4 regions of the Streptomyces shaanxiensis genome follow, and region 1 is predicted to be linked to each of the others. Evidence: riboswitches for the same ligand, from Rfam matches in the RefSeq annotation. Region 1 holds a riboswitch; each other region holds the start of a gene.
The links. A riboswitch is a leader RNA that binds a small molecule or an ion and turns the genes downstream of it on or off. The one in region 1 is predicted to bind cyclic di-AMP.
Positions count from the first base shown of each region.

Region 2: it holds a riboswitch for cyclic di-AMP, as region 1 does, so the genes downstream of both, ABD932_RS23670 (transglycosylase SLT domain-containing protein) here and ABD932_RS13450 (C40 family peptidase) in region 1, are expected to answer to the same signal.
Region 3: it holds a riboswitch for cyclic di-AMP, as region 1 does, so the genes downstream of both, ABD932_RS02755 (M23 family metallopeptidase) here and ABD932_RS13450 (C40 family peptidase) in region 1, are expected to answer to the same signal.
Region 4: it holds a riboswitch for cyclic di-AMP, as region 1 does, so the genes downstream of both, ABD932_RS40450 (M23 family metallopeptidase) here and ABD932_RS13450 (C40 family peptidase) in region 1, are expected to answer to the same signal.

Region 1 is NZ_BAAAZY010000009.1:82,424-89,462, forward strand. It holds gene bioB (biotin synthase BioB) at 1-399, opposite strand, end outside; gene ABD932_RS13420 (8-amino-7-oxononanoate synthase) at 546-1,673, shown strand; gene ABD932_RS13425 (DUF397 domain-containing protein) at 1,769-1,996, opposite strand; gene ABD932_RS13430 (helix-turn-helix domain-containing protein) at 2,006-2,884, opposite strand; gene ABD932_RS13435 (ATP-binding protein) at 3,098-3,553, shown strand; gene ABD932_RS13440 (LysR family transcriptional regulator) at 3,698-4,612, opposite strand; gene ABD932_RS13445 (LysE family translocator) at 4,743-5,357, shown strand; gene ABD932_RS13450 (C40 family peptidase) at 5,419-5,892, opposite strand; cyclic di-AMP (ydaO/yuaA leader) riboswitch at 5,896-6,028, opposite strand; gene ABD932_RS13455 (hypothetical protein) at 6,447-6,755, opposite strand; gene ABD932_RS13460 (ATP-dependent Clp protease proteolytic subunit) at 6,763-7,039, opposite strand, start outside.
Region 2 is NZ_BAAAZY010000012.1:138,221-145,259, forward strand. It holds gene ABD932_RS23640 (M56 family metallopeptidase) at 1-276, opposite strand, end outside; gene ABD932_RS23645 (GntR family transcriptional regulator) at 492-869, opposite strand; gene ABD932_RS23650 (hypothetical protein) at 866-1,663, opposite strand; gene fahA (fumarylacetoacetase) at 1,797-3,020, opposite strand; gene ABD932_RS23660 (carboxymuconolactone decarboxylase family protein) at 3,334-3,795, shown strand; gene ABD932_RS23665 (HAD family hydrolase) at 3,964-4,794, shown strand; gene ABD932_RS23670 (transglycosylase SLT domain-containing protein) at 4,826-5,566, opposite strand; cyclic di-AMP (ydaO/yuaA leader) riboswitch at 5,572-5,710, opposite strand; gene ABD932_RS23675 (CocE/NonD family hydrolase) at 6,026-7,039, opposite strand, start outside.
Region 3 is NZ_BAAAZY010000003.1:122,007-129,045, forward strand. It holds gene ABD932_RS02745 (M16 family metallopeptidase) at 57-1,430, shown strand; gene ABD932_RS02750 (M16 family metallopeptidase) at 1,427-2,815, shown strand; cyclic di-AMP (ydaO/yuaA leader) riboswitch at 3,017-3,179, shown strand; gene ABD932_RS02755 (M23 family metallopeptidase) at 3,193-3,978, shown strand; gene ABD932_RS02760 (GntR family transcriptional regulator) at 4,263-4,958, shown strand; gene ABD932_RS02765 (HPr family phosphocarrier protein) at 5,126-5,407, opposite strand; gene ABD932_RS02770 (bifunctional acetate--CoA ligase family protein/GNAT family N-acetyltransferase) at 5,586-7,039, shown strand, end outside.
Region 4 is NZ_BAAAZY010000029.1:61,821-68,859, forward strand. It holds gene ABD932_RS40420 (S8 family serine peptidase) at 1-559, shown strand, start outside; gene ABD932_RS40425 (GTP cyclohydrolase II) at 628-1,272, opposite strand; gene ABD932_RS40430 (MarR family winged helix-turn-helix transcriptional regulator) at 1,424-1,939, opposite strand; gene ABD932_RS40435 (dihydrofolate reductase family protein) at 2,006-3,139, shown strand; tRNA gene ABD932_RS40440 (tRNA-Met) at 3,220-3,293, shown strand; gene ABD932_RS40445 (PP2C family protein-serine/threonine phosphatase) at 3,425-4,309, shown strand; cyclic di-AMP (ydaO/yuaA leader) riboswitch at 4,554-4,711, shown strand; gene ABD932_RS40450 (M23 family metallopeptidase) at 4,723-5,751, shown strand; gene ABD932_RS40455 (hypothetical protein) at 5,887-6,132, opposite strand; gene ABD932_RS40460 (PrsW family intramembrane metalloprotease) at 6,169-7,039, opposite strand, start outside.

The DNA of each region.
Region 1 (7,039 bases):
CTTGATCGCCTTGATGGTGTCGGAGACCCGGTCCACGTCCCGGTCGGTCGGGCCGCGCCCGGACGCCACCAGACAGACCCGCTTGGCGCCACCCGCCAAACCGGCGGCCGCGGCCTGGGAGGCCTCGTCGGGCTTGAGCCAGGTGTACTTGAGGATGCCGGCGGTGGAGCCGAGCCGCTGGGAGCAGTAGGAGCAGTCCTCCGGGCACAGGCCCGACTTGAGGTTGACGAGATAGTTGAGTTTCACCCGTCGGCCGAACCAGTGCCGGCGCACCTTTCCGGCCGCGGTCACCACATCGAGCAGGTCGTCGTCGGAAGTGGCGAGGACGGCCAAGGCTTCCTCGCGGGTCGGCAGCTCGCGCCGAAGCCCCTTGTCCACCAGCGTGTTCAGCAGGTCCATGGGAGCTGATCCTGACGTACGGAGGGGCTCCGAGCCAAGGAGACTTCGGACAACCCTGTCACTTCGATGTGTGGGTATTGCCACACCGTGGGTGGCGGATCGTGCGGCTAATGTCTGTGCACTGCCTACAAAAGCCCGGAGGAGCCATGGCGTTCGGCTGGATCGACGAGCAGGCGGAGCTGCGCCGCCGCGCCGGACTCGTACGGACGCTGCGCCCCCGCTCCGCCGACTCGCCGCTCCTCGACCTGGCGAGCAACGACTACCTGGGCCTGGCCCGCCACGCCGAGGTCACCGAGGGCGCGGCGCGGGCCGCGCAGGCGTGGGGCGGCGGCGCGACCGGGTCCCGGCTCGTCACGGGCACGACCGAACTGCATGCCGAGCTGGAGCGCGAGCTGGCCGACTTCTGCGGCTTCGAGGCGGCGCTGGTCTTCTCCTCCGGCTATGCGGCCAACCTCGCGGCGGTCACCGCGCTGGCGCCGCACGGCTCGCTGATCGTCTCGGACGCCGGCAACCACGCCTCGCTGATCGACGGCTGCCGACTGGCGCGCGGTACGACCCAGGTCGTCGCGCACGCCGAACCGGACGCCGTGCGCAAGGCGCTCCAGACGCATGACGGTCCCGCCGTCGTCGTGTCCGACACCGTCTTCTCGGTCGACGGCGACGCCGCACCGCTCGCGGGGCTCGCCGAGGCGTGCCGGGAGCACGGGGCCGGGCTGGTCGTGGACGACGCGCACGGGCTGGGCGTGCTCGGCGACGGCGGCCGCGGCGCCCCGCAGGCGGTGGGGCTGGCGGGAGCCGGCGACGTCGTCGTGACGGTCACGCTGTCCAAGTCGCTCGGCAGCCAGGGCGGCGCCGTCCTCGGCCCCGCCCGGGTGATCGACCACCTGGTCAACGCGGCCCGGACGTTCATCTTCGACACCGGTCTCGCCCCCGCGGCGACGGGCGCGGCCCTGGCGGCACTGCGGTTGCTGCGACGCGAGCCGGAGCGGGCGGCGCGGGCGCGCGCGGTGGCACGCGAACTCCACGCACGCCTGACCGCCGCGGGTCTGGAAGCGGTACGTCCGGACGCCGCGGTCGTCTCCGTGCGCGCGCCGTCCCCGGAGGGGGCCGTGCGCTGGGCGGCCGAGTGCCGGGCGGCGGGCCTCGCCGTGGGCTGCTTCCGTCCTCCTTCCGTCCCCGACGGCATCTCACGGCTGAGGCTGACCGCCCGCGCGGACCTCACCGAGGGGCAGATCGAACGCGCTGTACAGGTGATCCGCGAGACACGACCATGAGTCGGCGTGACACGGCCCTGCCCTCGCATCAGGCGGAACTGATCAGATCCGATCGGGACTGATCAGAATCCGGGACTGAACAGAAGTAGGGGCTGTCAGGACTGGAACGCGGCCGTGAACCCCGCCCAGCTCTCGGGGGAGAAGAGCAGCGCGGGCCCGGCCGGGTCCTTGGAGTCGCGCACGGCGAGCAGTCCGATCCAGGGACCGGAGCACGTCCGTGCCGTCTCGACGCAGTTGTTGGCTCCCGTGCTGTAGCTGCTGCGCAGCCATCGCGCACCGGTCAGAGCGGTGCTTGAGGTGACATTCCGAGGCAGTGCGGTCATGGTGCCTCCTTACGCGCCGCCGGCTAGCGCGGCGATGTAATCCAGCGATTCCTCGGGCGAAAGGGCGTGGATCCGAAGGGCGTTGAAGGCCTCCGTGTAAGCCCGGAGGTCTTCTTTCCGTTCGAGGTAGAGGCTACTCGTCAAGTGGTCGAGAACAACCACATCCAGATCAGAAGTGCTCGAAAATGAGAAGATAACGAAAGGCCCGGTGATGCCGATATGTTCACCGGCCTTGAACGGCAGGATCTGCAGCCTGACTTGGGGCAGACGCGCCGCCACCACCAGCTGCCCCAGTTGCCGCGCCATCACCTCGGGCCCGCCGATCTCCCGGTGCAGCACCGCCTCGTCGAGCACCGCGCTCAGTTGCAGCGGCGGATCGGCGTGCAGCACGTCCTGCCTGGCCAGACGGACCGCGACCAGTGCGTCGAGCCGTTCGTCGGCGGCGCCGGGTTCGTCGGCGAGTCCGCTCACCGCGGCCCGGGTCACCGCCCGGGCGTACTCGGGCGTCTGCAGCAGCCCGGGCACCACGGAGGTCTCCAGCGTGCGCATCGCGCTCGCCTGGGACTCCAGGCTGATGAAATCCCGGTACGTCGGCGGCAGCACTCCGCGGTACGCATGCCACCAGTGGTGCCGGTCGCCACCCTCGTCGGATCCCGCCAACACCAGGAGCAGCTCCCGTAGTTGGGTGTCCCGTACGCCGTACGCGTCGAGCAGTAACCGCACATCGGCCGGTTTCACCCCGCTGGCGCCGGTTTCGATCCGGCTCACCTTGGACTGGTGCCAGCCCACCAGCCGGGCCGCCTCACCACTGGTGAGCCCGGCACTGGTGCGCAACGCACGCAGTTCCGCGCCCAGTTTCCGGCGGCGTACCGCGGGGCCATGCTGCATGGGCAACTCCTTACTCCAACCGGGCCGCCCAAATACGGTCTGCCGTCGCAGAGTTCACCGCTTCGAGCGACAGATATATGCATATCTTGGTGGATCGGCACCCTGACGGCCCTGGTAATGGCAGTCTGGCGACGAAGCACCAGTCCGGGACCGTACTCGAACCATCCGCTCCGTGTCGGACTGCGGTCCCGTTGGGAAAGGGACGACGTCGCCATGGCAGATCACCTGGAAGCATCCGTCACTCTGCCGAGCGATCCCGCCTCGGTCTCCGCGGCCCGGGCCTACGTGGTCTCCACCCTCGCGGAGTGGGGACTGCCACCGGAGACCGAAGCGGCCGAGACCATCCGGCTGATCGTGTCCGAACTCACCACCAACGCCGTACAGCACACCCTGGGGCAGTCACCCACCTTCCGGGTGGACATCGAGCTCGACCGTGACGAACACCTGCGCATCGGGGTGACCGACAGCCACCCGCGGTTCCCCAAACGCCTGCCGGCCGCCGTCCAGCAGGACAACGGCCGAGGCCTGGTCATCATCCGCTGGCTGACCGCTGAGTGCGGCGGCAAGCTGAGGGTGCGGCCCACGCGGGAGGGCGGCAAGACCGTATCCATCGAGCTGCCGTGGATCGTGCCGGCGGCGGCGCCGGTGCAGGCGGCCGGCCAGCCGTAGCGCTCCGCTGGTTGCGCGGAACGGGTTGAGTTTCGTCTGCGGGTTCGTGGTGGCTGGTCGCGCCCATGCGGCGGAGCCGCATATCGACTCAGCCCCGCGCCCCTTGGGGGGCTGCGGAACCGCAGATGATGCCGCCAAGCCCGCTCAGGTCTGCCGGGCCCGGCCGAACGTGCCGCGCAGCAGCGCTCGGAAGGCGTCCGCCGCAGGTGCCGTCTCGTCGCTGCGGAAGGCGACCGAGACCGTACGGCGCAGGCGCCCGCCCTCCAGCGCCCGCACCCCGACCGGCGTGACCGACGTACGCGCCACCATCTCCGGTACGACCGCAACCCCGAGCCCCGCACTGGCCAGCGCGCACACCAGGAGGTAGCCCGGCGTCGGGACCAGTACCGAGGGCGTGGCCCCGGACCGGGCCAGCAGGGCCTCGACGCCGCGCCGTGCCGGAGCGTCCGGCGCCATGCTGATCAGGGGCTGCCCGGCGAGCTCGGTCAGCGGCAGACGTGCCGTCCCGCTGGTCAGGGCGTGGCCCGGAGCGGAGACCAGGACCAGCTCCTCGACGAGGATCGGCTCGATGCCGACGGCGGACGGGAGCGGGACCGGGTCGCCGGGCTCGTAGGCGTGGGTGAGGGCCAGATCGACCTCCCCGGCCGCGACGGCGGAGACACCGGCCGACGGTTCGTAGTCGGCGACCGTCAGCTCCACGTCCGGATGCGCCCGGCGGAAGGCGCTGAGGGCGGGCGGCAGCAGATGGATGCCGGCGGTCTGGAAGGTGCCCAGCCGGAGCGTCCCGCCCGACAGGCCGGTCAGCCGAGCCAGTTCCTGCCGGGCCCGCTCCAGTTCGTCGAGCACCCGCCGCGCCCGGGCCACCAGCAGCTCGCCCGCACCCGTCAGCCGCGCCCCGCGGTGGTGCCGGATCAGCAGGGCGGTGCCCGCCTCGCGCTCCAGCTTGGCCAGCTGCTGGGAGAGCGCCGGTGTGGTGTACCCGAGCCGTTCGGCGGCCCGGGTGATCGAACCCGCCTCCGCGACCGCCACCAGGGCGGCGAGGCGGGTCGGGTCGTACATGCGGGCTCCCTGTCTGCCGGTGACTGTCCGCCTATGACAGCCTTGACCTGGGCTGCCTTAACAAACGCTTTAGGGATCCCCAGAATATTCGACATACCTGCTGAAGGCTCCCGCACGGCACGCTGGCGGCATGGACGCTCAGCTCATCGCCTTCACCGGGGTCTCCGCCGGCCTGGTCGCCATGCCCGGGGCCGACTTCACCGTCGTCGTACGCAACGCCCTCGTCTCGCGCCGGGCCGGCATCGCCTGTGCGCTCGGGATCGGGGCGGGGCTGCTGGTCCATGTGACGCTGGCGGTGGTGGGAGTCGCCGCCGTTCTGGCCGCCGTGCCGGCGCTGTTCCGGGCGCTCCAGGTGGTGGGCGGCGTCTATGTGCTGTACCTGGGCGTCCAGACGCTGCGGCAGCGGCACACCGACGTGGCCGACCCACGTGAGGACTCCACCGCCCGACCGCTGCGGCAGGGCTTCGTGACCAACGCCCTCAACCCGAAGGCGTCCCTCACCTTCCTCAGCGTGCTGCCGCAGTTCGTGCCCGCGGGCGCTCCGGCGATGCCCCGGACGCTGCTGCTCGCTCTGATCGTCCTGGCGATCGCGACGGTGTGGTTCCAGGTCGTCGCCCTGCTGGTGGACCGGCTGGGCAGGTGGCTGCGCCGGCCGCGGGCCGCCCGCGCGGTCACGCTCGTCACCGGCGCCGCGCTGACCGCCTTCGGCGTGGCGCTCCTCGCCGGGCCGCTGTCGGCCCTCTGAGGTGCAGGGGCCCCGGGGGCGGTGACGGCGTGTCAGGCCGCCGCCACCGCCTCCGGGGAGGTCACTTGACCCGGCCGTACCAGACGCTCTTGGTCCAGATCTTCTGCAGTCTCACGACGTCCCCGCTCTTCGGGGAGTGCCAGATCTTTCCCTTCCCGGCGTAGATGCCGACGTGGTAGACGTTCGACCCCGAGTGGAAGAACACCAGGTCTCCGGCCTTGCGGTTGCCGGCGGAGATGTGGCGGGTCTTGTTGTACTGCTGGGACGCCGTACGGGGGAGCTTCTTGCCCGCCTTCTTGTACGAGTACAGCGTGAGCCCGGAGCAGTCGAACCTGTTCGGCCCGACGGCGCCCCACTTGTACGGGGAGCCCTTCTTCGAGGCCGCGACCTGAAGTGCCTTCGTCGCCGGCGTCGCGGCTTCGGCCTCGGAGGCGAAGCCGGGGGCGACCACGGTGCCGCCCACTGCGGCCAGGGTGAGAGCCGAGGCCGTACCGGCCCGGACCATGAGCGACGGGACACGATTGAGCGCAGTCATGCGCAACCCTTCGTCAGCCGCCTGTGAAGGATGACCTGTCGGATTCGGGCTGGCGAAGTTGCCCGGCCGCGTTGCCACGGCTTCACCCCAAGGGCTGCTCGGCTCGAACGAACGTCCGCTCCGGCGACCCGTCTTGCTTGGGTCCTCCACTCCTGCCGATCCACTCCTGTCGACCGGTCATCCGGGCGGCGGCAGGACTCGGCGTCCGCCCGGACCGCCCCGCCGCTGTGGCGGGGGCTTGTCGTCAGACAGGGATCTTGACGCACGGATGAGCGAAATGCCCAACGGAATCGGGGATTTGTGGGGTTACTCACCACTCACCCGTTCGGGTGGACGCCCTCGTGTCCGGGCGGGCGTCAGCTGCCCGACGAGCCTCGGACCAGCGGCGGAGCCTTTCATTCCGCCTTGCGGTCATACCTGTTGCGCAAGCTCGGCGGGCGTACAAAAGTACCGGCGACTACGCCGAAAGGGGGTACGCCGTTTGGTCCGTTTCAACGCCGTCCCGGACGCCCCGGCGGTGGGCCGAGGAGTCCGGATCCGGTCCGTACGTGCCGTCAACTGTCGGAGCGCGGCGGAACCGTGACACGAGCCGTGCGGCGCTCTCCGTCCAGCACACGCAGCGCACGCGCCAGCGTAGGAGCGTGCAGCTCCGTCTCACCGCGCTGATGCATCAGCGCCAGCGCGTCCCGGAGCTCGGCCGCCTTGCTGACCAGCGCCTGGGCGGCACGCAGTCCGCGGTAGGTGTCGCCGTGCTGCGCCGGGTTGATACGGCCGAGCAGGTCGACCACGTCGAGGTAACGGTCGATCAACTCCCCTTCCGCACGGGTCAGCGCGGGCAGCGGCGGCAATTCGGGTGGGAGCACCGGCCGATCACCTCCCCGTGGGCGGGGCGAGGGTGGCCTTGCGGCTGGGGATGATCCGGTCCACCAGCCCGTACTCCAGCGCCTCCTGGGCGCTCAGGATCTTGTCCCGCTCGATGTCCTCGCTCACCTGCTCACGGCTGCGGCCGGTGTGCCGGGCGAGCATCTCCTCCAGGCGGATCCGAGTGCGCGTCAGTTCGTCGGCCTGGATGGCCAGATCGCTTGCCTGGCCCTCGATCGGCTCGGGCAGTCCTGGCTGATGGATCACCACCCGGGCCCCCGGCAGC
Region 2 (7,039 bases), on a different contig from region 1:
GGCCGCCCAGGCGGGCGCGGCCGAGAGATCGTACGCCTCGGTCACCGACGGCGGCGCCGGAGCGAAGAGCTGGGCGCGTACCGTGCCGAAGACGGCGGCGGTGCCCAGGGCCAGGGCCGTCAGGCAGCACAGGAGGACGGTGGCGACCAGGCACTGCCACACCCAGAGGGCGACCACGGGTTCCCGTTCGGGCCACGCAGCTCGGGTCAGCGCACGCGGAACGGGCACGGCTGCTGTCAGAGCGACGGTGCTCAACAGGAGCAGGCAGAAGGTCATGCCGGAGGCTCCGGATCCTGGTCAGGGGAGGTGCGTGGGCGGACGTGCGGGGCGGTGGGCGAGGAACACACCACCGCCAGCCAGTATGACGGTGACGGTCGCCGGAGTCAGCGGTGAAGAGTCGCCGAACTCGCCTTGGGGCACGGTGCGTAGGTCGGCAGGGCTTACGCCACTACCTTCCACGCTCGCGGCGCCTCCCGAATCGCAGTCACCCCCTACCCCCGTAGCGCCTCCCGGATCGCCGCCTCCACCTCCGTGTCGTTCGCTCCCAGTGCGCGAGCCTCCGCAGCGAACCGCCGTGCCAGTGCGGCCAGTTCGGCCCGATCGGGGCGGGGGGCGCCTGCGGGGAGCGGGGCGACGCGGGTGCCCGCGCCTCGCCGGGTGCGGATCAGGGATGCTGCTTCCAGTTCGCGGTACGCCCGTGCCACGGTTCCCGTGGCCAGCCCCAGGTCTGCGGCCAACTGCCGTACCGTCGGCAGGCGTTCGCCCTCCGCGAGGCGGCCCGTGGAGATCAGGTCGGCGAGCTGGGCGCGGATCTGTTCGTACGGCGGGACCGGGCTGTTCGTGTCGACGCGCAGGGCCGCCCCGCTCACCGGTGGCCGACCCCGCCGGTGCCGGCCCGACGGCCCTTCCACGCCGTCGCCCGAGGCGAGATGATCGTGAACAGACACCACGGTGCCGTGATCAGGGCGAGCAGCCCGAGCGGCCACACCGTCCAGTTCCCCACGACTCCCGCCACGCCGTCGCACGTCGTGTTCATCAGCGCTCCCGACACCGTCGAGGCCACGCCGAACAGGGAGGACGAGACCACCAACCCCCACGCCGCGACGATCGCCAACGTCCGGTCGCGGCGGGACTGTTCGTCGCCGGGGCGGGTCGCGATGCGCCGCAGGGACCAGCCGCAGGCGGCGGTGGAGAGGGCGAGGGAAGCCACGACGGGAAGGCCGTAGTAGAGGCCGGGCCAAGGCGTGTACGAGTGCGTCACGCCCCCGCACGCCACCGTGAGGGCGCGCCCCGCACGGCCCAGGTCGTCCGGCGACGCCACCGCGGCTGCCGCCGTCAGCAGGACGACCAGCGCGGCTGCGAGGCCGAGCAGCAGCAGGGTCATGCGAGGCGGGACGTAGTCCCGGACCCGGCGTGGGGTGAGGCCGGCCGTGCGTACGGCGCCCCGGCGCGGCGCGGTCAGCGCGTCGCCGAGAAGCACTCCGGCGACGGCGCACAGGCCGAACGCGAGGATGGCGTAGAGGGTGCCCTCTCCGTTGTTCAGAGGCGGCAGCCAGAGGGCGGCCGATACCCCGACGGCCAGGCCTGTCCAGCGGGCATAGCGGTCGACAGGCGCGCGGGACGCGGGCGCCGACGTGGATGGACGCGAACCGACTTCGAGCATGTGAGACACGGACCCCCGTGGAGATGGCTCGTACGTAGAGATGGCTCGTACGCAGATGTGGCACATACGCAGACTTGTACTCACCACTTGTATCAAGTGGTGAGTACAAGATGCGGCCTCTCCGGGGTTTGTGTCAACTGCTTGCTACAACTTGCCCGGTGACCTCACCCAGCCCGACGCGCACCCCGCCCGGCCCCGCGGCCCAGGCGGACAGGGTCACCACGTCGCCGTCCTCCAGGAACGTCCGCTTGCCGTCGGGGAGTTCAAGAGGGTCGCGGCCGTTCCAGGTCAGTTCCAGCAGTGACCCGCGCTCGCGTTCCGTCGGGCCGCTCACCGTGCCGGAGCCGTACAGGTCGCCGGTGCGCAGTGAGGCGCCGTTCACGGTCATGTGGGCGAGTTGCTGGGCGGCGGTCCAGTACATGGTGGAGAAGGGCGGCTCGGAGACGACGTGGCCGTTGATGGTCACCGAGATACGCAGGTCGTAGCCGTCGGGTTCCGCCGAGGGGTCGGAGTCGTCCAGGTACGGCAGCAGGGGGTGCGTCCGCTCCGGCGGTGCCACCCGGGCCTCCTCCAGCGCGTCCAGCGGGGTGATCCAGGCCGACACCGACGTGGCGAAGGACTTGCCGAGGAACGGGCCGAGGGGGACGTACTCCCAGGCCTGGATGTCTCGTGCCGACCAGTCGTTCAACAGGCAGAGTCCGAAGACGTGCTCACGGAAGTCGCCCAGGGCCACCGGCTTGCCCATCCGGGACGGGACGCCGACCACGAAGCCGACCTCGGCCTCGATGTCCAGGCGGACCGACGGGCCGAAGACCGGCGCCGGGTCGGTGGGTGCCTTGCGCTGGCCGGAGGGTCGTACGACCTCCGTGCCGGAGACCACCACCGTGCCCGAGCGGCCGTGGTAACCGATCGGCAGGTGCTTCCAGTTGGGGGTCAGGGAGTCCGCTGCGTCGGGGCGGAAGATCTGGCCGACGTTCCGGGCGTGGTTCTCGGATGCGTAGAAGTCGACGTAGTCAGCGACCTCGAAGGGGAGGTGCAAGGTCACCGAGGACAGTGGATGGAGGAGGTCCGCGATGGCCTCCTGGTGGGCAGGGACCGTCACCCACGCCGTCAGTGCGCGCCGTACGTCCGACCAGGTGGTGCGGCCGGCGGCGAGCAGCGGGTTCAGGGAGTCCTGGGCGAGCAGCGGGGCGTACGGCGAGCCGAGCGCGTAGGCCGCCTTGCCCGCGTCGAGGACGTGGTCGCCGAGCCGGACGCCGACCCTGCGCGCGGAGTCCGAGCCGGGGAGGGAGAAGACGCCGTACGGAAGGTTGTGCGTGCCGAAGGGGTCGCCCTCGGGGAGATCGAAGGGGGGCATGGGGTGCTGCCTCACTCTCATCCGCTCCGTGTGCCAGTGCCATGTAGTCGGGCCACACGTTACGTGTGAGTTGCCTGTCTTGTGCAGTGCGGAGCTCGCGTCCCTGAGGATGGCGAATCACCAGGTCGCCGCGCTCGGCCGACGTTCCGGCGCGCCCAGGCGATGGCTCAGGAGACTGCTCGGGACTGCTCGGGACTGCTCGGAACTGCTCAGGAAACTGCTCGGAAAAAATCTTCGGCAGGTCGGTCACACCTGCCTCCCCCGCTTCGTCAGTGCAGTGAAGACGGAAACACTCACCCAGGAGGCGGGAACCATGCAGGCACGGATGACCAACCCGGCGTACGTCCTCTCCGGCGCGATGAAGGGGATCGGCACCCTGTTCCAGGCGATCGGCGAGAGTGGCCTGTCCCAGGAGCTGGCCGAGATCGTCGGGCTGCGCGCCAGCCAGATCAACGGGTGCGGCGCCTGTGTGCACGGCCACACGGCCAATCTGCGCAAGGCGGGGGCGAGCGACGAGCGGATCGACGCCGTCTCCGCCTGGCGCGACGCGCCCTGGTTCACCGACGCCGAGCGCGCCGCGCTGCAGCTGACCGAGGCGATGACGAGGCTCGCGGACCGTTCGCACGAGTCGGTGCCGGACGCGCTGTGGGACGAAGTCGCCGACCACTTCGACGAGAAGGAGCTGTCGGCGCTGATCCTCACCATCGCCGTCACCAACATGTTCAACCGCGTCAACACCACCATCAAGGAGCCCGCGGGCACCACGTGGGGGTGAAATCGCCACAAGCGGAAGGCAGTTGTCATCCGGAGGCGGAACAAGGGAAAGGACCGGAGGCAGAAGCGGAACCGCAACCGCAACCGGAACAGGTGTCAACACATGTGAACACAGCAGCCGTCCGGTTCGCGTCGAGTCGATGAGGCCTCCTGTCCGTATTCTCTGATCATGGCCGCACCTATCGCATATTCACTCATCGCCACTGACCTGGACGGGACGCTGCTCCGAGGCGACGACACGCTCTCGGACCGGTCCATCGACGCGCTCGCGCTGGTGGCGGCGGCCGGTGCGCAGCACCTCGTCGTGACGGGACGGCCGGCGCCCAGAGTGCGGCCGCTCCTCGACACCCTGGGCAGCACGGGGCTCGCGGTGTGCGGACAGGGCGCGCAGTTGTACGACGCCGGCGCGGACCGCCTGCTGTGGTCGGTCACCCTGGACCGGGAGTTGGCGGAGACCGCGCTCGGCAAGATCGAGGCGGAGGTGGGGCAGGTGTACGCGGCCGTCGACCAGGACGGCGTCGACGGCCTCACGCTCATCGAGCCCGGGTATCTGATGCCCCACCCGACCCTGCCCGCCGTACGCGTCCAGCATCGCGACGACCTGTGGTGTGAGCCGATCAGCAAGGTGCTGCTGCGCCATCCCAGCCTCTCGGACGACGAGTTGGCGGCGACGGCGCGGTCGGTGGTCGGCTCCCTCGCCACGGTCACGATGTCGGGGCCCGGGACCGTCGAACTCCAGCCATGCGGCATCACCAAGGCGACCGGTCTCGCGCTCGCGGCGGAGCATCTGGGCCTGGGAGCGCACGAGACCATCGCCTTCGGGGACATGCCCAACGACATCCCCATGTTCGACTGGGCCGCCCGCGGGGTCGCGATGGCCAACGCGCACCCCGAACTCAAGGCGGTCGCCGACGAGATCACCCTGTCGAACGAGGACGACGGCATCGCCGTCGTCCTCGAGAGACTGTTCACGGGCATCTTGGCCGAATTCATCCCGTAGGAATCGTTCCTCGGCCAATGATGCCTTTTGTCTAGTAAGGGCCGTTCACGTTGTCGATCGAGCCGTACCGCGCGGCCGCGTAGTTGCACGCGGCCACGATGTTCGCGACCGGGTCGAAGGGGTCGTACACCGTCCCCGGCACGTGGTACGTGGCGAAGGTCGGGTCGATGACCTGCAGGAGGCCCTTGGACGGGGTGCCCGCGGCGGCGTTGGAGTCCCAGTTGTTGATGGCCGACGGGTTGCCGGACGACTCGCGCAGGATGTTGCGGTGAATGCCCTCGTACGATCCGGGAATTCCGTTTTGCGCCATGATGTCCAGCGCATTGCGGATCCAGCCGTCGAGGTTGTTCGGGTAGTTCTTCACGGAGGCCTGGGTGGCCTGGGCGACGGAGGACTTCTTGGCGGGCGCGGACGCCTTGTCGGCCGTGTTGCTCGCCGTGCTCGCCTTCTTCGTCGCCCGGACCTTCAGGTCGAGGCCCGGGTGGATCAGCCGAGGGTTGTCGCCGATGGCCTTGCGGTTGTCCTTGTAGAGCTGCCGCCAGCCGCCCTGGGCGTCGTACCGGTCCGCGATGCCGTAGAGCGAGTCGCCCTTCTTCGTGGTGTACGTGACCGACCCGACCTTCGCCGGGGCGGAGGCCTGGGCCGGCTCGGCGGCGCTCGCCGTCGTCGCGCTCAGGAGCGGGAGGGCGAGGGCGACGGTGCCGGTTCCGGCGACGACGACGTTGCGGGTGAGCGGGTTGGTGCGGGGGCGGCGGTGCTTGCCTCGGGCCATGGCGCTGTTCCTCTCCGACGCCTGCGAGGTGAGCTGTCGGGTTCGGGCGGGGAGGTGCCCGGTCGCGCCGTCGTGTGGCTGCGCGACTTCACCCCGAGCCGCGCCGGTGCGCCATCAAGGCGTCCGGTGCGGCGACTTACCTGGGTCCCCCGCTCCTGCCGTGCGTGTGTGAGTGCGTGGGTGGGTGACTCGGGCGGCGGCAGGATTAGGCGTCCGCCCGACGAGCGGGAACGTATGCGAGAGCACATGCCCGGAACAAGTGCCCTGGCCCCCGTCGTGCCGGTTGACCATGGTCTGGTGTGTATGGGGCGCTTGATCCTTTGCGGTTGCCAATCCTCAACTTGCGCTTGGCGCAAGGAGGGACGCGGGGCGCCGGGTCGGGCGGGTGACACCGTCCGCGTGACTCAACTCACTGACATCCACAAGAGCGGCAAATCGGGCAATGGCTCCAACTCGCGCTTAACCGGCTGTCCGTGGAGTCCGTTTCTCCCATGTCCGGTGGAAAAGTACCTCTTGGCCCTCCATGCAGATCACCTCGTCGGAGGTGACGAAGTCCTTCCCGTCGCAGCTGATCTCCGAGCGCGTGCGCACCGTCGCCTCCCAGGCGAGCTCCGGGCGGTGCAGGCGGATCGACCAGTCCGAGCGGGTGCGGGCCGAGAGGGGATCCGACTCGTTGATCGTGTACGTCTCCAGCGCGTCCTCGGTGAACTCCAGACCGTCGGGGTACACGCGCGTGCCGCCGTATCGGGGGTCGACCTCCAGGCGCCACTCACCCTTGGCAACGTCCCGTACGACGAGCCGCTCGGGGCGCGGCTCGTCCAGCGTGATGGGGGTGTTCACGCCGAGCGGCTCCGCCTGCTCCGGTTCCTCGAAGACGATCGCTGCCTCGTCCAACGCACGCGCGCGTACCGGAAGTTCCAGGGAGCTCCCCGCCGGTTCCAGGGTGAAGCCCGCCGACGAGTCGGGCTGGGGCCAGATCCACGGCCAGTACGCGGAGGAGACGGCGAGGCGGATGCGGTGGCCGGGCGGGAAGACATGGCCGATGCCGTTCAGCTCGAAGGTCACGTCCTCGGTGGCACCGGGCTCCCACGGCACCGTACGGCTTGGGCCGTGGCGCGCCGACAGGTTCAGCACGCCCCGGGTGACCAGCGTCGAGGAGCCGTCGGGCGCCACGTCGCAGAGCCGGGCGACGACCTGCCCGCGCGGCACCTCCGACGTCAGCCGCAGCCGCACCTTCGGCCGCCCCAACACCCAGCTCTCCTCACCCACTTCGAACTCGAAGCACGCCGATCGCCCGTCCTCCTCGCGCTGGTCGGGCGGCAGGTCGGCGTCGTTGCCGAAGGGGAAGAAGCGGCCGGCGTCGAGGCCGGTGTGCATGGGGGAGCGGACCAGGACGGGGGCGCCCTGGAAGGCGTACGTCATGCCGCGCACGTGGGGAGAGGGCCAGGCCGGCTCGCCGACCCAGCGGCCGGG
Region 3 (7,039 bases), on a different contig from region 1:
TTAAGCCGAACTGCTCGGCACAACGCAGTGCACGCGACCGGAAGGACACCTTGCCCATGGGTCACACGGCCACACCGGAGGCACAATCCGGCGGCCTCACCGCGACGGAGCACCGCCTGGCCAACGGCCTGCGCGTGGTGCTCTCCGAGGACCACCTCACGCCGGTCGCCGCGGTCTGCCTCTGGTACGACGTCGGCTCCCGCCACGAGGTCAAGGGCCGTACCGGACTCGCCCACCTCTTCGAGCACCTGATGTTCCAGGGATCGAACAGTGTGAAGGGCACGGGCCACTTCGAGCTCGTCCAGGGCGCGGGCGGCTCGCCGAACGGCACCACCAGCTTCGAGCGCACCAACTACTTCGAGACCATGCCCGCCCACCAGCTGGAGCTCGCGCTGTGGCTGGAGGCCGACCGCATGGGCAGCCTCCTGGTGGCGCTCGACGAGGAGGGCCTGGAGAACCAGCGCGACGTCGTCAAGAACGAGCGCCGCCAGCGCTACGACAACGTCCCGTACGGCACGGCGTTCGAGAAGCTGACCGCGCTGTCGTACCCCGACGGACACCCGTACCACCACACGCCGATCGGCTCGATGGCCGACCTGGACGCGGCCAGCCTGGAGGACGCCCGTGCGTTCTTCCGGACGTACTACGCGCCCAACAACGCCGTCCTGTCCATCGTCGGCGACATCGACCCCGAGCAGACGCTCGCCTGGGTCGAGAAGTACTTCGGCACCATCCCGGCCCACGACGGCAAGCCCGAGCCGCGCGACGGCTCGCTGCCCGAGATCATCGGAGAGCAGCTGCGCGAGGTCGTCGAGGAGAACGTCCCCGCGCGCGCGATGATGGCCGCCTACCGTCTCCCGCAGGACGGCACGCGCGAGTGCGACGCGGTCGACCTGGCGCTGACCGTCCTCGGCGGCGGTGAGTCCTCCCGCCTCTACAACCGGCTCGTACGACGTGACCGTACGGCCGTGGCGGCCGGCTTCGGCCTGCTGCGCCTGGCCGGGGCGCCCTCCCTGGGCTGGCTGGACGTGAAGACCTCCGGCGACGTCGAGGTCCCCGTCATCGAGGCGGCCGTCGACGAGGAGCTCGCCCGCTTCGCGGCGGACGGCCCCACCGCCGAGGAGATGGAGCGCGCACAGGCCCAGCTGGAGCGCGAGTGGCTGGACCGGCTCGGCACCGTCGCGGGCCGCGCCGACGAACTGTGCCGGTACGCCGTCCTGTTCGGCGACCCGCAGCTCGCGTTCACCGCCGTACAGCGCGTCCTCGACGTCACCGCCGAGGAGGTCCAGGCGGTCGCCAAGGCCCGCCTGCGACCCGACAACCGCGCGGTGCTCGTGTACGAGCCGGTCGCCGGCGAGGCCGAGGACCTGGAAGCCGACGGGGCCGGACCCGCCGGGACCACCGACGAGAACGAGGAGTCGGCGCAGTGACCGAGCTCGCCAGCATGGAGTTCCACCCGCAGCCTCAGGCCGGCGAGGCCCGGCCCTGGGCGTTCCCGGCGCCCGAGCGCGGCAAGCTGGACAACGGCCTGACGGTCCTGCGCTGCCACCGCCCCGGCCAGCAGGTCATCGCCGTCGAGGTGCTCCTGGACACGCCCCTGGACGCCGAGCCGAAGGGCCTCGACGGCATCGCCACGATCATGGCGCGCGCCTTCTCCGAGGGCACGGACAAGCACACCGCCGAGGAGTTCGCCGCCGAGCTGGAGCGCTGCGGCGCCACGCTCGACGCGTACGCCGACCACCCCGGCGTCCGCGTCAGCCTGGAAGTGCCCGTCTCCCGTCTGCCCAAGGCGCTCGGCCTGCTCGCCGACGCCCTCAGGGCGCCCGCGTTCGACGACGCCGAGGTCGAGCGCCTGGTGCGCAACCGCCTCGACGAGATCCCGCACGAGATGGCCAACCCCTCGCGCCGGGCCGCCAAGGAGCTCTCCAAGGAGCTGTTCCCGGCGACCTCGCGCATGTCCCGTCCGCGCCAGGGCACCGAGGAGACGGTCGAGGGCATCGACTCCGCGGGCGTACGCGCCTTCTACGAGCGGCATGTCCGCCCGGCCACCTCCACCGTCGTGGTCGTCGGCGACCTCACCGGCGTGGACCTCGACGCCCTGCTCGGTGACACCCTCGGCGCCTGGACCGGCTCCTCGGCCGAGCCGCGGCCCGTCCCGCCGGTCACCGCGGACGACACCGGCCGTGTCGTCATCGTGGACCGCCCCGGCTCCGTCCAGACGCAGCTGCTGATCGGGCGGATCGGCGCAGACCGGCACGACCGCGTGTGGCCCGCGCAGGTGCTCGGCACGTACTGCCTCGGCGGCACCCTCACCTCCCGGCTGGACAAGGTCCTGCGCGAGGAGAAGGGCTACACCTACGGTGTGCGCGCGTTCGGGCAGGTCCTGCGCTCCGCCCCGGACGGCACGGGCGCGGCCATGCTGGCCATCAGCGGCTCCGTCGACACCCCGAACACCGGTCCCGCGCTGCAGGACCTCTGGACGGTGCTGCGGGGCGTCGCGGCCGAGGGCCTCACCGACGCCGAGCGGGACTTCGCCGTGCAGAACCTCGTCGGTGTCGCGCCCCTGAAGTTCGAGACCGCCGCGTCCGTGGCGGGCACACTGGCCGACCAGGTCGAGCAGCACCTGCCCGACGACTACCAGGGCACGCTGTACCAGCAGCTCGCCGCCACCGGCACGGTCGAGGCCACCGCCGCGGCCGTGAGCGCCTTCCCGGCGGACCGCCTGGTGACGATCCTCGTCGGTGACGCGGCAGCGATCCGGGAGCCCGTCGAGGCCCTCGGTATCGGCGAAGTCACCGTGGTGGCGGCCGAGTAGACGGCTGCACCCGCCACGCGCGGTGGGGGCCCTGGTGACGAATGAGTCACCAGGGCCCCCTTATGCCCGAATTGGGGGAGAGGTTGCCTGTCTGGCCTGTGGGATGCGCTACAAAAGCCGGGATCCGTTTGGGGATTGAAAGACGTCCCGCTTAGCGTCTTCCGGGCTGTCCGTCAGGCAGTGCGCCGCGCCCGCGGCACCGGACAGTCATCGCCGAGTCCCCGTACGGCGCGAGCCAGGGGAGCCGGGGACCCACCGTAGTCCCTGGGGTGAATCGGACGCCCGCGCGAAGGCGAGGGGGCCCGTAGGAGACCTTCCTGCTCCGAACCCGTCAGCTAACCCGGTAGGCGAGAAGGAAGGAAAGGACCAGCCACTTCATGGCGTTCAGCTGCGCCACCGGGGCGAATCGTCCCACCGGGAAGCACCGTCGTCCCAGCCGGATCGAGCGCTCCACCGCCCGTGCGGCCGGCGTCGCCGCCCTCACCGCCACCGGCGTCATAGGCACCCTGGCCGCCCCCGCGCTCGCCGCGGAACCTGCCGCCGAACAGACTGGCCTCATCCCCGTGATCAGCGTCGACAACTCGATCGCCGACCAGATCGACGCCCAGGCCGCCGCTCAGGAGCAGGCCGCCAAGGAGGCCGCGGCCCTGAAGAAGGCCGCCCAGGAGGCCGCGCGCAAGAAGGCGGCCGAGAAGGCCGAGAGGGAGCGCGAGGCCAAGGAGCGCGCTGCCCGCGAGGCCGAGCGCAAGCGCCTGCTGTCCTACGTCTCCCCGATCTCCGGCTCGTACGTCTCCACGGGCTACAAGGCCGGCGGCGCCGTCTGGTCCTCCGGCAGCCACACGGGCGTCGACTTCCACGCCGCCAGCGGCACCTCCGTCCACGCGGTCGCCTCCGGCACCGTCGTGGAGGCCGGCTGGGGCGGGGCGTACGGCAACCAGGTCGTGATCAAGATGAACGACGGCACGTACACCCAGTACGGCCACCTGTCGTCCATCGGCGTCTCGGTCGGCCAGACGGTCACCCCGGGCCAGCAGATCGGCCTGTCCGGCGCCACCGGCAACGTCACCGGACCGCATCTGCACTTCGAGGCCCGCACGACGGCGGAGTACGGCTCCGACATCGACCCCGTCGCCTACCTCCGCTCGCACGGCGTGAACCTCTGACACCTGCCACGCGCGCGTACGACGCTCACCACCCCGTGATCGTCCGACGCCTTCCACGCACGCGTGCCGCGCTCGCCGCTGCCCCCGTGATCGTCTGACGACAGACACTCCGCTCCCGAAGCCCCGGCTCCCCCAGCCGGGGCTTTCGGCGTTTCGCACGACCCGCTGTCCAAAAAATATCCATGGATTCCGGCCCGCCGTCGGAAATTCCGGCCGGTTGCAATAGAGTCACTGAACACACGTCATTCGTCGACGTTTCACGGGGATTAAGGCGGAGGTCGGTCATGCGTATTCCGGCGCATTCGGTGTGCACGGCGATCCGGGACGACATCGTCGCCGGTGTCTACGAGCGTGGCGGCCGGCTCACCGAGGAACTCCTCGCGCGCCGCTACGGCGTCTCCCGCGTCCCCGTCCGGGAGGCCCTGCGCACCCTGGAGGCGGAGGGCTTCGTGGTGACCCGGCGGCACGCGGGCGCGTGCGTCGCCGAACCGACCGAGCAGGAGGCCGCCGACCTGCTGGAGATGCGCACCCTGCTGGAGCCGCTCGGCGCCTCCCGGGCCGCCCAGCGGCGCACCGAGGCCCATCTCAAGGTGCTGCGCGGCCTGGTCAGGCTGGGCCAGGAGCGGGCCAGGCGGGGAAACAGCGAGGACCTGCGCTCCCTGGGTGGCTGGTTCCACGAGACGCTGGCCCAGGCCTCCGGCAGCCCCGCCCTGACCTCGATGCTGACCCAGCTGCGCCACAAGATCGCCTGGATGTACGCCGTGGAGTCGCCGGTCAACCCCGTGGAGTCCTGGACCGAGCACGGCGCGATCGTGGACGCGGTGGCGCGCGGCGACGGCGAACGCGCCCGCGCGATCACGGCGCTGCACACCGAGCGCTCGCTGTCCGTGCACCGGCTGCGGTTCGGCTCCGGCGGCGACCGCGCGGAGCGCGTGAGGAATTCGCAACATCCCGTAAACATGCCGAGCCTGCGGCATTAACAAGGGCGCCGTATACAAAGAGGAGTAATTCGGTGGCGGGTAATTTCCGCTGCCCTTTTTCAGGTGCGCAGGTAATTCCCGTGGTGCCTGCCCGAAAACAGCGAAGCCGCGTCGGCCGGAAAGACCGACGCGGCTTCACCGCATGTGCGGAGATCCTTCAGACGGTATTAGACCGTCTCGGGCAGCTCCTCGAGGCCCTCGGAGACCAGCTTCGCGAGGCGGTCGAGGGCGGCGTCCGCACCCTCGGCCTCGGAGGCGAGGACGATCTCCTCGCCGCCCTGGGCGCCCAGGCCCAGAACAGCCAGCATGGAGGCCGCGTTGACGGGGTTGCCGTCGGCCTTGGCGATCGTCACCGGGATACCTGCGGCCGTGGCGGCCCGGACGAAGATGGAAGCGGGGCGGGCGTGAAGACCCTCGGCCCAGCCGACGTTGACGCGGCGCTCAGCCATGTGATGCTGCCCTTCGGTGTTCAGGGTTGTCTAGACCAGTTTCCCACACCCGTGAAGCATGCCGGGAGGGACAAAACGCTCCTCCTGAGGTGACCGTCGGGTCGCGGCCTCGACCCGACATACGTCCTCCACAGACTGCCTCGCGCCGTTGTCGTACGCGAGCCGTACTCTGGGCCCCATGCAGAGCGCCTCGGACCGGCACGAGTACCCCGCCCACTGGGAAGCCGACGTGGTGCTGCGCGACGGCGGCACCGCGCGCATCCGCCCCATCACCGTTGATGACGCCGAGCGCCTGGTCAGCTTCTACGAGCAGGTGTCGGACGAGTCGAAGTACTACCGCTTCTTCGCGCCCTACCCGCGACTGTCCGCGAAGGACGTCCACCGCTTCACGCACCACGACTTTGTGGACCGGGTGGGACTCGCGGCCACGGTGGGCGGCGAGTTCATCGCAACCGTACGCTACGATCGGATCGGCGCCGACGGAATGCCCGCGTCGGCACCCGCCGACGAGGCCGAGGTCGCCTTCCTGGTCCAGGACGCCCACCAGGGGCGCGGCGTCGCATCCGCCCTGCTCGAACACATCGGCGCGGTCGCGCGCGAGCGTGACATCCGCCGGTTCGCCGCCGAGGTGCTGCCCGCCAACACCAAGATGATCAAGGTGTTCACGGACGCCGGATACACCCAGAAGCGCAGCTTCGAGGACGGCGTCGTCCGCCTGGAGTTCGACCTGGAGCCGACCGACCGCTCGCTCGCCGTGCAGTACGCGCGCGAGCAGCGCGCCGAGGCCCGCTCCGTGCGGCGGCTCCTGGTGCCCGGCTCCGTCGCCGTCATCGGCGCCGGCCGCACGCCCGGCGGGGTGGGCCGCGGTGTCCTGGGCAACATCAGGGACGCCGGGTTCACGGGGCGGCTGTACGCCGTGAACAGGGCGTTCCCGGCGGACCTCAAGGAGCTCGACGGAGTGCCCGCGCACCGCTCCGTGGGGGACATCGGGGAGCATGTCGACCTCGCGGTGGTCGCCGTGCCCGCCGAGTACGTCCCCGAGGTGGTCGCCGAGTGCGGCGAGCACGGCGTGCAGGGACTGGTCGTGGTCTCCGCCGGGTACGCCGAGAGCGGGCCCGACGGGCGCGAGCGGCAGCGCGAACTCGTACGGCACGCGCGCGCGTACGGCATGCGCATCATCGGGCCGAACGCCTTCGGGATCATCAACACCTCGGCCGACGTACGGCTGAACGCCTCACTGGCACCCGAGATGCCCCGCCCGGGCCGGATCGGTCTGTTCGCTCAGTCCGGCGCGATCGGGATCGCGCTGCTGTCCCGGCTGCACCGGCGCGGCGGCGGTGTGACCGGGGACACGGGCGTGTCGACCTTCGTCTCGTCCGGCAACCGGGCCGACGTGTCCGGCAACGACGTCCTTCAGTACTGGTACGACGACCCGGACACCGATGTCGTCCTGATGTACCTCGAGTCCATCGGCAACCCACGCAAGTTCACCCGCCTCGCCCGGCGTACGGCAGCGGCGAAGCCGCTGGTCGTGGTGCAGGGCGCGCGGCACGGTGGCGCGGCGCCGCAGGGGCACGCCGTCCGGGCCACGCGGCTGCCGCACACCACGGTGTCCGCGCTGCTGCGGCAGGC
Region 4 (7,039 bases), on a different contig from region 1:
GACGGTGACCAACAAGCTGGAGGCCGTCGACGGCAAGCTGAAGGGCGGTGCGCTCGGCTCGTCGAAGACCGCGCGGCCGACCATCGCCGACGGCGCGACCCAGACCAGCACCGTGGAGGTGCCCGAGGGCACCACGTCCCTGGACGTCGCCATCGGCAAGGTCTCCGACCTGAGCTCCGACCTCGACCTGTCGGTGTACGACGCCGAGGGCAAGCTCGTCGGCCAGTCCGCGGACGGTGACTCCGAGGAGGCCGTCTCCATCGCGAACCCGGCCGCCGGCACCTACACCGTCGAGGTCGTCGGCTTCGAGGTGCCGTCCGGCTCGACCGAGTTCGACTACCGGGACGCGTTCTTCTCCTCCGCGCTCGGCTCGGTCACCGTCGACGAGTCGACGCCGGTGAAGCTCGGCACGGGCGACTCGGCCAAGGTGTCGGCGAACATCACCGTCGCGCGGGCCGTGCCCGAGGGCCGGCAGCTCTTCGGTGAGGTACGGCTGCTGAACGCACGCGGGACGACCGCGGGCGTGGGCGGGGTGACGATCGAGAAGGTCACGCCGTAACCGTCGTACACACGACAAAGGGGCGGGCGTCCGGAGTTCGGACACCCGCCCCTTCTTGTTGCGTCCGCTCAGCCCACGTTGAGCCCCGCGAGGTCGCCCAGCGGCAGCGTGTGCTGGGTCTGCAGGACCTTCGCGCGCAGGTAGCGGACGTTGTCCGGGGTGGCGAAGACGCCGGTGGGGACGCGGTCGCGGACCTCGATGCCGAGGTCGCGCAACTGGTCGGCCTTGTCGGGGTTGTTGGAGAGCAGGTCCAGTTCGCCGATGCCGAGGGCGGTGAGCATCTGGGCGGCCGCCGTGTAGTCGCGGTCGTCCTCGGGCAGGCCCAGCGCGGCGTTCGCGGCGTAGGTGTCGAGGCCCTGGTCCTGGAGGGCGTACGCGTCGAGCTTGTTGTACAGCCCGATGCCGCGGCCCTCCTGGCGCAGGTACAGCAGCACGCCGCCGCGCTCGGCGATGCGCTCGACGGCCTCCCGCAGCTGGGGGCCGCAGTCGCAGCGGGCCGAGCCGAAGACGTCGCCGGTCAGGCACTCGGAGTGGAGGCGGACCAGCGGGGTGGTGCCGGGGGCCGGGTCGCCGAGGACGACGGCGACGTGTTCCTGACCGTCGGCGAGGCCGTGGAAGGTGACCAGTTCGGCGTCGGCGCGGTAGCCGTCCTGGAAGCGCAGCGGGACCCGGACACGGGCGCGCTGGGTGGCGGCGGCGGTGAAGTCGGGCATGCGGGTTCTCCGGGTTCCGTACATGGGCCGTCTGCTTCAGATTTGAAGCAGCTCCTCGGATCAGGACACTACCCCATGCTTTAAATTTGAAGCAACAACTTCAGGAACGCTTCATGGGTTTGTCGCACAGATCACGAACAGGGCCGACAGATCACGAACAGGACTTGGAGGAGCGCCGTCGCCACGGCACGTCGTCCCCGGTGGCCTGTGCGGTGCCCCCCTGGAACCCCTCGCCGACCGCCGTGAAGATCTCCTCCAGCTGCCCGACCTGCTCCGGGGTCAGCCGGTCGAAGAGCAGTGACCGTACGGTCTCGACATGGCCCGGCGCCGCGCCCTCCAGGACCCGCATCCCCTCGTCGGTGAGGATCGCCACGCTGCCCCGCTTGTCCCAGCGACAGTCCTCGCGCCGCACCAGGCCGTCCTTCTCCAGGCGGGTCACGGCGTATGTCAGCCGGCTGCGGGTGATCTTCAGCCGTTCCGCGAGATCGGTCATCCTCAGGCGGCGTTCCGGGGACTCGGACAGGGTGGAGAGGATGGAGTAGTACATGTGCGGCATGCCGGCCTCCTGCTGGAGCTGCCGGTCGAGCGCGTCCTCGACGAGGAGGGCGGCGCCGATGTACGCGCGCCAGGCGCGTTGCTCCTCGGGGGTGAGCCAGCGGGTCGTCATGCTGCCAGTGTAGGTTTGTTTCAAACTTTAACCAAGCCCGAGACCGCCGAGCCGGAGAGCGCGCCGATGCCGTCGTACCCCTACGTCCTGCTGTCCGCCGCCGTCTCCCTGGACGGCTACCTCGACGACACCACCCCCGAACGCCTGCTCCTGTCCAGCCCGGCCGACTTCGACCGGGTCGACGAGGTACGGGCCTCCGTGGACGCGATCCTCATCGGCGCCGGCACGATCCGGGCCGACAACCCGCGACTGCTGGTGAACTCGGCCGAGCGGCGGGCCGCGCGGCTGGCGGCGGGAAAGCCGGAGTATCCGCTGAAGGTCACGGTCAGCGCGTCCGGCGAGCTGGACCCGACGGCGAACTTCTGGCACACGGGCGGCGAGAAAGTCGTCTATACGACGGAGAAGGGCGCCGAGCGGCTGCAGCGGACGCCGGTCGCGGCGGACGTCGTCGCGCTGGGCGCGGAGCTGGACTGGCGGGGCCTGCTGACGCACCTGCGCGAGGTACGCGGCGTCGAGCGGCTGATGGTGGAGGGCGGCGGCACGATCCACACGCAGCTGCTCCAGCAGGGGCTGGCGGACGAGCTGCAGCTGGTGCTGGCGCCGCTGTTCGTCGGCGACGCGGACGCGCCCCGGCTGTTCGGGCCGGGCGGGTACCAGGCCGGGCGGCTGCGCCTGCTGGAGACCCGGCGCATCGAGGACGTCGTGCTGATGCGCTACGAGCCGACGGCGCCCGGCACCGGTGACCTGCCCGCCGCGGCGGACCGGCACTGGCTGGCGCTGGCGTGCGAGCTGGCGACGCAGTGCCCTCCGTCGGAGACGGCGTTCAGCGTGGGGGCCGTGGTGGTGGCCGCCGACGGGACCGAGCTGGCGCGCGGGTACTCCCGGGAGGGCGGCGATCCCGCGGTGCACGCGGAGGAGGCAGCGCTCGCGAAGATCGCGCCGGGGGATCCGCGACTGGCGTCCGCGACGGTGTACAGCAGCCTGGAGCCGTGCACCCGCCGCGCCTCCCGTCCCGTGCCATGCGCGCGGCTGATCCTGGCGGCCGGGGTCCGGCGGGTGGTGACGGCCTGGCGGGAGCCGGACACGTTCGTGGCGGGGGCCGACGGGAGCGGAATGCTGGCGGGGGAGGGTGTGCGGGTGGTGGTCCTGCCGGAGTACGAGGACCGGGCGAAGGCACCGAACGGGCACCTGCCGAACTGAGTGATCCGGCTCTCATCAGCGGCGTCGAGGGAAAGCCGTGTGCTTTCGGTCCTGCGGATGGGGTACTGTTAAGTCATCGCCGCGGGGTGGAGCAGCTCGGTAGCTCGCTGGGCTCATAACCCAGAGGTCGCAGGTTCAAATCCTGTCCCCGCTACTGAAGACTCAGGGCCGGAACTGATCAGTCAGTTCCGGCCCTGAGTGTTTCTCTCGTGACCGGTGTCCGCCCGCTCGTCCGGTCGGCCCTCCCCGCTCGCCCCCCACCCCCACTTCGGCAACGCTGGTCAGGTGGAGGAACGGCGGATCTCGTACGCACGCCGGTTCGTCCGGCTGCTCCCGGCCCTGTTGATCGGGGCCGGGAGCGTGTACGACTACGTGACGCCAACCGACTTCACCGGCGCCCCCTTCTTCACCGCTCCGCTCTACTCGCAGCACGGCACGATCCTCACGGGCGTCACCGCCGTCCTCGTCCTGCTCGCGCTCCGCATCCTGCGCGGCGGCCTGCCCCGGGCGGAGGTGATCACCGAGCTGGTCACCGTGGTGGTCGTCTCCGTGCTCGCCGTCCTCATCAACCTCCTCGTCCGCCGCAGCGACGAGCGCCTCGCCTCCGCCCGCGAGATCGCCGAGGCGGCCCAGCGCGCGGTCCTGCCGGAACCCACCGAGCGGATCGGCGGCTTCCAGATCGCGGCGCGGTACGAGGCGGCGCAGGAGGGCGCCTCCATCGGCGGCGACCTGTACGCCGTGCAGGACAGCCCGCACGGCGTGCGGATCATCGTGGGGGACGTGCGCGGCAAGGGCATGGGGGCGGTGGGGGCCGTCGCCGTCGTCATCGGGGCCTTTCGCGAGGCCGCCGAGCAGGAGGCCACGCTGGAGGCGGTCGCCCAGCGACTGGAGCGGGCGCTGGCCCGCGAGCGCACGCGCAGCGAGGGGATCGAGTCCTCCGAGGAGGCCGACTTCCCGAGCGAGGCCACGCTGCTGCTCCACACCGACGGCCTGTCCGAGGCGCGGGATGCCGAGGGGCAGTTCTACGACCCGGAGGCGGGGCTCGCGGGACGGGCCAACGCGCGCCGCGCACCGGCCGAGTTGCTCGGTGTGCTGGCGGCGGACGTGCGCCGGCACTCCGGGGGCGGGATGGCGGACGACATGGCGCTCATCGCCGTACGGCGTCCGTGACCCGCCCTTGATCCTTCTCACCAAGGGTGATCGGGCGACCGCCCTCCGCATAACAACTGACATACCGTCAATACCTGTGTGGTGCCTGAGCCTCGGCCAACTCGCCCGATTTGGACCGCTCGTGACCTGTAAGTCCGGGCGAAATTCGTTAATGATCAAGTGGAACAGCTTGGAATCCGCACCCCGGGTCTATTAACGTTCGATAACGCAGCGCGGTCGTCCCAGCCGTCACAAGAGACGGCTCCGTGCGCACGCGCCGAGTCCCGCAAGGGAGCCGGGGAACCACCACCCTGGGGTGAATCGCGCGGATTCCACCGTGAAGTCACGGTTGGTATACGCGCGTAGGAGACCTTCCTGCTCCGAACCCGTCAGCTAACCCGGTAGGCGAGAAGGAAGGAAAGGAGCACGCCCACGTGGCGTCCAACAGGCCTGCTACGCAAGCCCCGTTCGTGCCGAGTCAGCGCAGCAACGACACCTTCGGCTACGACCGCTACCGCACCGACGAGGGCCCGTTCGAGGAGTGGAACCCCACCGCGGAGTCCATTCGTCCCGTACGTGGCAGGCACCGCGTAGCCAAGCAGCGGGGCGGGGGACTCGCCCGCAGCTCCACGGTTCTCGGCGTCGGCGTCATAGCCGCCGTCGGCGCGGGCGGCATGGCCAGCGCGCAGAGCGGCAAGCCGCCGGTCGCGATCACCATGCCCGACCTGCCCCTGATATCCGACGACGACTCCTCCGCGGCCGCCGAGGACACCGGGACGGCCCTCAGCACCATGGGCGCCGCGACCGAGGAGACCAAGCAGGGCACCGGCGACGCCGGTGAGGCGCTGCGGGCCCGGATCATCGCCCAGGTCGAGCAGCAGCAGGACCAGGTCGACAGCAAGGCCGCCGCCGAGGCGATCGCCGCCGCCGAGAAGGAGGCCGCCGCAGCGGCCGCCAAGGCGGAGCAGGAGGCCAAGGAGAAGGCCGCCGCCGCGAAGGCCGCCGCCGAGGAAGAGGCCCGCAAGAAGGCCGAGGCCGAGCGCCTCGCCGAGCTGGCCAAGCAGTACACGCTGCCGACCTCCTCGTACACCATCACCTCGACCTTCGGTCAGGCCGGCGCCTACTGGTCCTCCGGCTACCACACCGGCCTCGACTTCGCCGCGCCGTCCGGCACGCTGATCAAGGCCGTGCACTCCGGCACCATCACGTTCGCCGGCTGGGACGGGTCGTACGGCTACAAGACGGTGCTCACCCTCGACGACGGCACCGAAGTGTGGTTCGCGCACCAGTCCTCGATCAGCGTCAGCGTCGGCCAGAAGGTCAACACCGGCGACGTCATCGGCCGCGTGGGCGCCACCGGCAACGTGACCGGAGCCCACCTGCACCTCGAGGTGCACCCCGACGGCAGCACGAGCGGCATCGACCCGCTGGCGTGGCTGCGCGGCAAGGGGCTCACGCCCTGAGGGACTAGAGACTCACGTCCTGAGGGGCGATCTCCCGATTGCACAGGGACGTTGATCGCGCAGGGACATTGATGGGTGCAGGGACATTGACCGTGCGGCCCGGCCTTCCTCACAGGAGGCCGGGCTCACGGTTTTTCAGGGATCGCAGGTGCCGGACTGGCCCGCGCACTGCCAGCCCGAGAATCCGCCCTCGGGGTTGTCGAGGTCGTCGTCGAGCCTGATGAAGCCCCAGACGACTGTGAGGGTGAACGCGACGGCGGCCAGCGCCAGCAGCCACAGGACGACCGTCCGCACCGTCCTTGTCCGGCCCTTGTCCGGCTCGCGGGCAGGCCGGGGCCGGGAGGCGCTCGGGGAGTGGCGGCCGCCGTTCACGCGCACCATCTCGGCTCTCCGTCCTGGTGGTCGGGCAGACCCGTGCTACGTCCGATACGGGTTGTACGCGGGATACGGCGCCGTCGGCCCGTAGGGGGCGCCCTGTGTCGGCCCGTACGTGGCACCCTGCGTCGGCCCGTATCTGGCGGTGTGCCCCTGTCCGTACGGTTGCCACTGACCCGGCGCCCCGTATCCGTACCCATACCCGTACGCAGGCCGAGGCTGCGCGGCGACCGCATGCTCCAGTGCCGGCCGAGCGAACCCCCGCCGCCCCCACAGCTCGTGCAACAGCTCCTGTTCCCGTACGACGAAGTCCGCGCCGGCCCGCCCGCGCCGCCCCCGGTGCCGCAGGAACGCCAGTGATGTGGCGTACGCCTCGTACTGCGCCACCGCCCGGGCCGCCGCCCGCCCCCCACGCCGTCGCGCGTACTGCCGGGCCACCCGCCGCGCACGCATCGAGCCGAGCGCGAAGGGATCGCCCGGGGCCAGCCACCCGGCGACGACGTACGCGGGCAGTTCCTCGCGCACGGTCCGCAGTTCGCGCTGCCGGGTCCAGATCACCAGCCAGGTCAGCAGCCCGAACGTGGGCACCATGAAGGCGGCGTACACGGCGAAGAACCCGAACTCGCCGAAGGCCGACGAGCCGTTCCACAGGGCGTGCATGCCCATGGCGAGCAGGAGCCCGGAGAGCGGGAGGAGAACGCGGCGCACATGCTGTCGCGGGCCCGAGAGCGCGGCGATGCCGAAGCCGATGCCGGTGAGGACCGTGAAGAGGGGGTGCGCGAAGGGCGACATGATGACGCGGACGAAGAAGGTCGCCGCCGTGACGGAGGCGATGCCGCGGTCGCCGGAGAGCTGGTCGGTACCGAAGGCGGTGCCGAGGTAGAGGATGTTCTCGGTGAAGGCGAAGCCGGTG